Regions from separate parts of the Streptomyces sp. URMC 127 genome, predicted to be linked through region 3. Evidence: riboswitches for the same ligand, from Rfam matches in the RefSeq annotation. Region 3 holds a riboswitch; each other region holds the start of a gene.
What was found. Region 3 has a riboswitch for cyclic di-AMP ahead of ACSNOH_RS29965 (M23 family metallopeptidase). Riboswitches for the same ligand answer to the same signal wherever they lie in the genome.
Positions count from the first base shown of each region.

Region 1: it holds a riboswitch for cyclic di-AMP, as region 3 does, so the genes downstream of both, ACSNOH_RS01920 (C40 family peptidase) here and ACSNOH_RS29965 (M23 family metallopeptidase) in region 3, are expected to answer to the same signal.
Region 2: it holds a riboswitch for cyclic di-AMP, as region 3 does, so the genes downstream of both, ACSNOH_RS23615 (M23 family metallopeptidase) here and ACSNOH_RS29965 (M23 family metallopeptidase) in region 3, are expected to answer to the same signal.
Region 4: it holds a riboswitch for cyclic di-AMP, as region 3 does, so the genes downstream of both, ACSNOH_RS12760 (C40 family peptidase) here and ACSNOH_RS29965 (M23 family metallopeptidase) in region 3, are expected to answer to the same signal.

Region 1 is NZ_JBPQTW010000003.1:70,291-72,481, reverse strand. Features, by position in the region: gene ACSNOH_RS01930 (urease subunit beta) at 1-28, opposite strand, end outside; gene ACSNOH_RS01925 (urease subunit gamma) at 41-343, opposite strand; cyclic di-AMP (ydaO/yuaA leader) riboswitch at 1,094-1,270, shown strand; gene ACSNOH_RS01920 (C40 family peptidase) at 1,275-1,745, shown strand; gene ACSNOH_RS01915 (ATP-binding protein) at 1,841-2,191, opposite strand, start outside.
Region 2 is NZ_JBPQTW010000135.1:15,278-17,468, forward strand. Features, by position in the region: gene ACSNOH_RS23615 (M23 family metallopeptidase) at 1-982, opposite strand, end outside; cyclic di-AMP (ydaO/yuaA leader) riboswitch at 992-1,122, opposite strand; gene ACSNOH_RS23620 (PP2C family protein-serine/threonine phosphatase) at 1,199-2,191, opposite strand, start outside.
Region 3 is NZ_JBPQTW010000234.1:791-2,981, reverse strand. Features, by position in the region: gene ACSNOH_RS29970 (GntR family transcriptional regulator) at 1-141, opposite strand, end outside; gene ACSNOH_RS29965 (M23 family metallopeptidase) at 458-1,267, opposite strand; cyclic di-AMP (ydaO/yuaA leader) riboswitch at 1,281-1,436, opposite strand; partial or broken gene ACSNOH_RS29960 (M16 family metallopeptidase) at 1,652-2,191, opposite strand, start outside.
Region 4 is NZ_JBPQTW010000043.1:19,498-21,688, forward strand. Features, by position in the region: gene ACSNOH_RS12755 (carboxylate-amine ligase) at 1-514, opposite strand, end outside; cyclic di-AMP (ydaO/yuaA leader) riboswitch at 847-1,028, shown strand; gene ACSNOH_RS12760 (C40 family peptidase) at 1,033-1,506, shown strand; gene ACSNOH_RS12765 (S1 family peptidase) at 1,612-2,191, opposite strand, start outside.

The sequences.
Region 1 (2,191 bases), on a different contig from region 3:
CGGCGTGCAGGATCTCTCCGGGGATCATCGGTCCTGCCCCTCAGCAGATGGGATCGTGGACGGTGACGAGCTTGGTGCCGTCGGGGAAGGTGGCCTCGACCTGGACGTCGGGGATCATCTCGGGTATGCCCGCCATGACGTCGCCGCGGGTGAGCACCTTGCGTCCGGAGGACATGAGCTCGGCGACGGTGCGGCCGTCCCGGGCTCCTTCCAGGACGTGCACGGTGATCAGGGCCACCGCCTCGGGGTGGTTGAGCAGCAGGCCACGGGCCTTGCGCCGCGCGGCGACGTCGGCCGCCACATGGAGGAGCAGGCGTTCCTGCTCGTGCGGGGAGAGTTGCATGCGTCCCACCTCACTGTCGTCCCGCCCGTGTCAGGCGGGGTCCCGGCCGGCCGCGCCGGGCCGCCACCCGAGTTCAACACGGTGTTGACCTGGGGTTCTTCGGCTGATGGCCAGTGATTGCACATTAGGGCCGAAGCTTTTCCAACGCGTTAACTGACTCTTTGCGTTGTCATGGCCGGAGCCCCGCCCGCCCGCTGTCGCATGCATCTACTGGATCTTCTGGGCCGGATCATGGCCGTCCGCCCGCAGGACACGTACGGCCGGCTACGGGCAGCGCAGACCGCCGCCGTCGCCGGGCCGCGGCCGCGGCCCGGTTCGTACGCACGCACGAAGCGGGTGAACGGGAGGTGTGAACGGGCCGTGCCGACGCGGGCGGTACCGGGCTCCGGCGCACAGCGCCGGGGGCGAAGGGATCTCCGCGCCATGTGCGCCGGAGGGCCCGCGGTCCGCGCGCGAATAAACCCGGCTGCGCTCCATGGAGGATCACGGCGTAGACGGGGCGCGGTGATCGAATTGGGGCGGACGGCCGGATTGCGCCCGGCCGGGTACGAACCACCGCAGGCCAGCGCCTCAGCCGGCTTACGCGAACCCCCTCAACTCGCCCTTTGTCCAGCGGAATTGCCCAGGAGTGATCAGCCTCACATACCCCCGGTTCCGCTCGGATTCCGCACGGGGGCTGCGCCAAGATCCCTGCGACGACAAGACCCCGCCACCCCGGCGGGGCGGTCCCGGCGGACGCCGAACCCTGCCGCCGACGGGATGCCGGGTCGACTTGAGTGCAACGGCAGGGATGGAGGACCCAAGAGTGGTGGGACGACCAAGAGTAGTGCGGTCGGCCCTTGGGGTGAAGCCGTTGACGACGGCCGGGCAACCTTCGCCTGCCCGAACCCGACAGGTCATCCTTCACAGGCGGCTGACGAAGGGTTAGCGCATGGGCGCGCACAAACGTCCGTCGAAGCTGTCCAGGGCCGGTGCCGCATCGGCCCTCACTCTCGCCGCCGTCGGTGCCACGGTGCTGGCACCGGGCGGCGCGGCAGAGGCGGAGGCGTCTTCCGCCTCCACCATGGCACTGCGGATCGCGGCCTCGAAGCAGGGCTCCCCGTATCAGTGGGGGGCGACCGGACCCTACCGGTTCGACTGCTCGGGCCTCACGCTCTACTCCTTCAAGCGGGCCGGCAAATCCCTGCCCCGCACCGCCGCCCAGCAGTACAACAGCACCCGGCACATCCCGCGGTCCGCACGCGAGCGCGGCGACCTCGTCTTCTTCGTCTCCGGGCGGGGCATCTACCACGTCGGGATATACGCCGGGGACGGGAGGATCTGGCACGCGCCCAAGACGGGCGCCGTCGTCCGCCTGGAGCGGATCTGGACCAACAGCGTCCGCTACGGCCGGGTCGGCTGACCCGCCGGCACCCGGGCCCGCGGGCCCGTGACCGCCCCGAAGGGATCCCCGGCCCCCCGCACCGGTACGGGGGGCCGGGCCGGCCGGAGGGGAGCTCAGCGCTCGGCGCTGACCGGCACGGTCCAGGGGAGGGAGATCCACACGGTCTTGCCGCCGTCGGAGGTCGGGGTGAAGAACAGCCGCCCCCCGGACTCCGCGGCGAGCCAGCGGATGATCACCATGCCGCGGCCGTTGTCCTGCTGGACCGCGGCCGGCAGCCGGCGGGGGAAGCGGGGGTGGCTGTCCGTGACCCCGATGCGCAGCTGCTGGTCGCGGTCGAGGCGGACGTCGACGGTGAACGTGGGCGACTGGCCCCGGGTGTGCTGCACGGCGTTGGTGGCGAGCTCCGAGACGATCAGGCGCACGGTCTCGGCGGTGTCCGTCCCGCCCGGCAGCCCCCAGTCGGC
Region 2 (2,191 bases), on a different contig from region 3:
CGGCCGTCAGGGTGTACGAGCCGACGGGGAGCGTGAACGCGCCGGCCCGCCGCTCCCTCTTCTCCGCCTTCTCCGCCTTTTCCGTTTGCTTCTTCTCGGGTGCCCGTACGTGGGTCTTCTCCGGCGTCCGCTGTGGCGTCCGCTCCGGAGTCCGTGCCTGCGGCCGTCCCTGCTCCGTCTGCCTCTGCTCGGCCTGCTTCTGCTCCGCGGCCACGGCCGCCGCGGACCGCGCCGCCTCCGCCTCAGCCGCCTTGCGCTCCGCCGCCTGCTTCTGCGCCTGCGCGGCCTTCGTCACCCGGGCCGCCTGCGCCTCCGCCTCGGCCACGCCCTGCTGGTGATCGGCCTGCTCCAGGATCCTCACCCGGAGCGCCTCGCCGGCCCTCGCCGTCTCCCGGACCAGCTCGGAAACGACCGTCTCCGAAGCGACCGGCTCCGAAACAGCCGCCTCCCGCTCCTCACCGGCGGAGTCGGCCGTGCCCGCCGCGCTCCCCGCGAAGAACGAGCCCACCCCCGGCAGCTGCGCCAGGTCGGGCATGGATATGGAGGACGCCGGGCGCTCCTGCGCGTGCGCCATGCCGCCCGCACCGACCGCCGCGATGACGCCCGCGCCGAGCACGGCACCGCTGCGGGCCATCGTGCCGCCGCGCTGCTTGACGACGCGGTGGCGGCCGCGGCCCGCACCGAAGGAGAAGGCGCTGAAGGAGCTGAGGGCGGAGGATCCGTACGACCGCTCGCCGGACGGCGTGGACGGCCGGTTCTCGTACGACGCCGCCGGCTCGTAGGACGACGGGTCCGGCTCGGGCTCGTACGGCGGCACGTACGCCGGGACCAGCGGAGGATCGTAGGTGGCCTGCTCGTAAGAGGTCTTCTCGTACGAGGTGGCCTGCTCGTACGAGACCTGCTCGTACGTGGCTCCCTCGTAGGAAGCGTGACCGTAGTCGTCAGCAGGCTCGTAAGGGGTGGCAGGCTCTCTGGATGCCACGAAGGCACTCCTTTCCTTCCTTCTCGCCTACCGGGTTAGCTGACGGGTTCGGAGCAGGAAGGTCTCCTACGAGCCGCGTGCGGCCCGATTCACCCCAGGGTGGTGGTTCCCCGGTTCCCAGAACTTGCCGGTGTATCAGGTGGTGCTGTGCCCGCGGGATTCGGCGAAGGCGCACGGTGCACCGCCTCTTGTGGCGGTTGCGACGACCGCGCTCCGTTATCGAACGTTAATAGACAGGGCGGGTGGATTCCAAGCCGAAAGCATGAATCCACCACTCTCCCCTGACAGCTCTTCACAGGACGTCCGCCCACGGAACCTGCCGATACTTTCTACGAAATGCTGTTCGATTCGTTCGGCGCGCCGAATCGCCAACAGGGCGATGTCATCGGCCGCCTGACCGCGCGAATGGCGCGCGACGCCCGCGAGCAGGCAGTCCAGCAGCGCCTCCGGGCTCCTGAAGTGGCGCCCCGTCAGCTCCGCGAGCGGGTCGTAGAACGTACCGCCGGCATCCCTGGCCTCGGTCACCCCGTCCGTCATCAGCAGCAGCGTCGACCCCGTGGGAAACTCCAGCTCCTCGGCCTGGTCCGGCCACGCCCCCAGCTCTCCCAGGCCGAGCGGCAGCGCGGGCACCATGGGGTCGGCCGCGCCGGCCCGCCCGTCCGCGTGCAGGAGGAGCGGCGGCGGATGGCCGCGGTTCAGCAGGCGGAGTACGGGGCGGCCCGGCGGCAGCTCCGCCAGGACGGCCGTGGTGAAGCCCTCGTGCTCGTCCAGGTTCGCCCGCCGCGCGCCTTCCCGCTGCAGCGCGCGCTCCAGCCGTCCCGCGAGCCCCTCCAGTGTCGGCTCCTGCTCGGCCGCCTCCCGGAAGGCGCCGATCACGACGGCGACGGCCTCGACGGCCCCCAGCCCCTTGCCGCGGACGTCACCGACGATGGCCCGTACGCCGTAGGGGGTGTCCTGAACCGCGTACAGATCCCCGCCGATCCTGGCGCCGGCCTGCGCGGCGACGTAGCGAGCGGCCACCCGCAGGCCGCCGATCCGGGAGGGGGGCGCGGGCAGGACGGCCCGCTGAGCGGCCTCGGCGATGCCGCGGGCGGAGGCGAGCTGCTGGTCGCTGCGGTGGGCGATGCGGTTGATGCCCAGGGCGACGAGGGAGACCGCGCCGACGGCGGCGATCTCCGCCAGCGCCTCACCGGTGTCGGAGGGCCGGCG
Region 3 (2,191 bases):
CCCCTCCGAGGCGAGGGTGCGCAGCGCCTCGCGCACGGGCACGCGCGAGACGCCGTAGCGGCGCGCGAGGACCTCCTCGGTGAGCCGGCTGCCGGGCGGAAACGTGCCGGAAACAATGTCGTCACGAATCGCCGTGCACACGGCGTGCGCGGAAATGCGCCGGCTCTCCTGCGCCGCTGATCCCTCACTGTTCACGTACGGCCCCGCATGGGTGAACCTCCGCATAACCCCCGCGAAACGCGGCCGATTGACGTTTGTTCAGCGACTCTATTGCAGTGGCCCGCGATTTCCGACGGCGCACGGGAAGTCATCGATATGTTTTGGCCAACACGGGCCGGCCGGGAGCGGGAGCACGGGGCAGTCCGGGTACGGCGAAGGCCCCGGCCGGTGGGCCGGGGCCTTGTCAGGCGATCTCGTCGGGCGACGGGGCGCGCGGGGCGCCGCCGTCCGCGGTGTGTCAGAGGGAGACGCCGTGCTCCGCGAGGTAGGCGACGGGGTCGATGTCGGTGCCGTAGACGGCGCCCGTGCGGGCCTCGAAGTGCAGGTGCGGGCCGGTGACGTTGCCCGTGGCGCCGGAGAGGCCGATCTGCTGGCCGGCGGTGACGCTCTGGCCGACGGAGACGTCGATGGACGACAGGTGGCCGTACTGCGTGTAGGTGCCGTCGTTGTGCTTGATGACGACGTTGTTGCCGTAGGCGCCGCCCCAGCCGGCCTCGACGATGGTGCCCGCGCCGACGGCCTGGACCGAGGTGCCGGTCGCGGCGTGCATGTCGATGCCGGTGTGGCTGCCGGAGGACCACAGGCCGCTGGAGGCCTTGTAGGACGTGGAGACGTACGAGCCGGCGATCGGCGAGACGAAGGTGTTCAGGCGCTTGCGCTCCTGCTCGCGGGCGACGCGCTCCTTCTCCTTGCGCTCGGCCTCGGCCTTGCGCTTGGCCTCGTCGTCGGCCTTCTTGACGTCGGCGGCCTGCTGCTTGGCGGCGGCCTCGGCCTCCTGCACGGCGGTGGACTCGGCGGCGGAGCTGCTGAGGACCTGGGCCTGCTCGCCGATGCGGCCGGCGGTGTCCTCGCCGATGACGACGGCCTGGGTCAGGCCGGTGTCCTCGGTGGGACGGTGGGTGTCGTCGGGAGTGGCGGCCAGCGCCGGGGCGGCGAAGCCCGCGACCACACCGGTGGCGGCGAGGGTGGCTATGCCCGCCGCGTTCGCGCTGACGCGAACGGCGCGGCTCGGCTTGCGGTGCTTCCCGGTGGCACGAGTGAACGCCATGGGTGAGGCTGGTCCTTTCCTTCCCTCTCGCCTACCGGGTTAGCTGACGGGTTCGGAGCAGGAAGGTCTCCTACGGCTCCCTCCGGAAAGGGACCCGATTCACCCCAGGGACACTTGGGTCCCCGGCTCCCCTGGCTCGCGCCGTACGGGGACTCGGCGATGACTGCCCGGGCCGCGGATGCGACGCACATCTGACGGACAGACGCTTCGACGCTAGACGCCGTCACTTTCGATCGGCAAACAGAAGCCACGTTTTGTGTCCCACGCCACAGCACAGACGTGCAACCACTCCGCTAAACCGGACATTTGGCGGGCACACGCGCCTCTCGGGCGCGCGTGCCCGCCGGTTGACGGCGGGTCGGCGGGGCGGCCCGCCGCCGGGGCTCAGCCCGTGATCACGGTCACGTCGCCGATGCCGAGGGCCCGGACGGGCTCCTCGATCTGCGCGGCGTCACCGACGAGCACCGTCACCAGCCGGTCGACCGGGAAGGCGTTGACGACGGCGGCCGTGGCCTCCACCGTGCCCGTCGCGGCCAGGCGCTCGTACAGCCGCGCCTGGAAGTCGTCGGGGAGGTGCTGCTCGACCTGGTCGGCGAGCGTCCCGGCGACGGCCGCGGCCGTCTCGTACTTGAGCGGGGCGACGCCGACGAGGTTCTGCACGGCGGCGTCGCGCTCCTCGTCCGTCAGGCCCTCGGCGGCGAGGGTGCGCAGCACCGTCCACAGGTCCTGCAGGGCGGGGCCGGTGGAGGCGGTGTCCACGGAACCGCTGATGGCCAGCATGGCCGCGCCGGTGCCCTCCGGGGAGGACAGCAGTACCTGGCCGAAGGCCCGGACGCCGTAGGTGTATCCCTTCTCCTCGCGCAGGACGCGGTCCAGGCGGGAGGTGAGGGTGCCGCCCAGGCAGTACGTGCCGACGGACTGGGC
Region 4 (2,191 bases), on a different contig from region 3:
TGGAGAAGCCGGTGTCCTGGCCGTTCCACAGCGGGGAGTTGCCCGCCATGGCGACGAGGACGGGCAGCCAGGGCCGCACCCGGTTGAGGACCGCGACGCCCGTCTCGCGGTCGGGGATGGCGACGTGGACGTGCATCCCGTGGACGAACTGCTCGTCCACGAGCTGGGCGGCACGCTTCCGCATCGCCAGATAGCGCGGATTGCCGGTGACGGGGATGGGCTCGGGGCCCGAGCACGGCGCAGTACCGCAGGCGGCGATCCGGCAGCCGGACCGCTTGGCGGCGGAGCTCACCGCGTGGCGCAGCCGCAGCAGATGGCGGCCGGCTTCGGCGAGATCGGAGCAGACCGGAGTGGCAACTTCCACCTGGGCCTGCAACAGCTCCGCCTGAATCTCCCGCTCGTTCACGACCGGATCCAGGTCGACCGCCGCCCGGACCTCGTCGGCCAGGGGAACCGGCAGTGCGGTGGCCGGGTCGAGCAGAAGATACTCCTCCTCGATCCCTAGGGTGAGCATGCCGTAGGGCTACCCTCCGGCCCTTGCGGCGAACCGCACGGACCGTGCCGCTCCGCCTTTCTGACGCAAAGACGCCCTGCCCGGACCCCGCCGACCTCGCCCTTCGCCGCCGGCCGGCGTGACTCGAATCAGTTCTTCAACCCCCTTTTGATAAACGGGATTTCCCGCCACTCGTGATGCCGGGTAACACCCCGGTTCCACGGGGCGCCGCGAAGTGAAGAAGTTCACAGAAGCCCCTTTCGGCTCCGAATTCCGGCGGTCCGTGATGCAGGATCGTGCATCGAACAACAAGATCCCGTCACCGAGGCGGGCGACCCGGGCGGACGCCGAGTCCTGCCGCCGTACCGGGTGCGGAGCAGAAGAATGGATCGGCAGGAGCGGGAGACCCGAGCACGGCGGACCACGATGGCGGTGGTCCTTGGGGTGAAGCCAACGAAGGCAATTCGGATGGCCGGGCAACTTCGACAGCCCGAACCCGACAGGTCATCTTTCGCAGGCGGATGACGAAGGGTTTTGGCATGTCTGCGTTCTCCGGCATATCCACGCTCGTGTCCCGCGCCGGTGCCGCCTCCGTGGTCACCGCGGCCACCGTGACCGCGTCCATGCTGCTTCCCGGCATGGCGGCGGAGGCGAGTGCGGCCACCCCGGGCGCCGCGGCCCTGAAGGTCGCGGCCTCCAAGCAGGGCTCCCCCTACCAGTACGGCGCCGCCGGCCCCAACCGGTTCGACTGCTCGGGCCTCACGCTCTACTCCTTCAAGAAGGTCGGCAAGAACCTGCCGCGCACCGCGGCCGACCAGTACAACAAGACCCGGCACATCTCCGCCGGCTCCCGCCAGGCGGGCGACCTGGTCTTCTTCCACTCGGGCCGCAACGTCTACCACGTCGGCATCTACGCGGGTAACAACAAGATCTGGCACTCGCCCAAGCCCGGCACGTCGGTGCGGCTCGAGAAGATCTGGTCCAGCAGCGTCTGGTACGGCCGCGTCAACTGACGTCAACTGACCGGTGACCGGCCCGCACAGTAGACCGGGCCGGGGCGACCCTACCCCGGCCCGGAAGCCTCCGGGGATCCCGTCTCGGGTCCCCGGAGGAGTGCGTCACGGCAGCTGTGCCCCGTACGCCTGCAGGGCCGCCGGAACGGGCTGGAAGAACGTCTCGCCGCCGGAGGAGCAGTCGCCGCTGCCGCCCGAGGTGAGGCCGAGGGCGGTGTCACCGTCGAAGAGCGCGCCGCCGCTGTCGCCCGGCTCGGCGCAGACCGACGTGCCGATCATGCCTTCGACCGCGCCCTCCTCGTAGTTGACGGTCACGTCGAGCGCGGTGACCTGGCCGTCGTGCACGCCGGTCGTGCTGCCGCTGCGCTGCACCGTCTCGCCGACGGTCGCTTCGCCGGCCTTGCTGATGTTCTGCGTGCGGCCGTTGTAGAGGTTCACGGCGCTGGGGTGGGCGATGTTCGACGTGTAGCGCACGAGCGCGTAGTCGTGGCCGGGGAAGGACGAGCTCTCGGTCACGCCGATCTGGGCGCCGCCTTGCGTGGCGGACCAGCTGCGCGAGGCGTTGCCGCAGTGTCCCGCCGTGAGGAAGTACGGCTTGCCGCCCTTGGTGATGTTGAAGCCCAGCGAACAGCGCACGCCGCTGCCCCAGATCGCGTCGCCGCCCGCGATGAAGGGGCGGAGCACC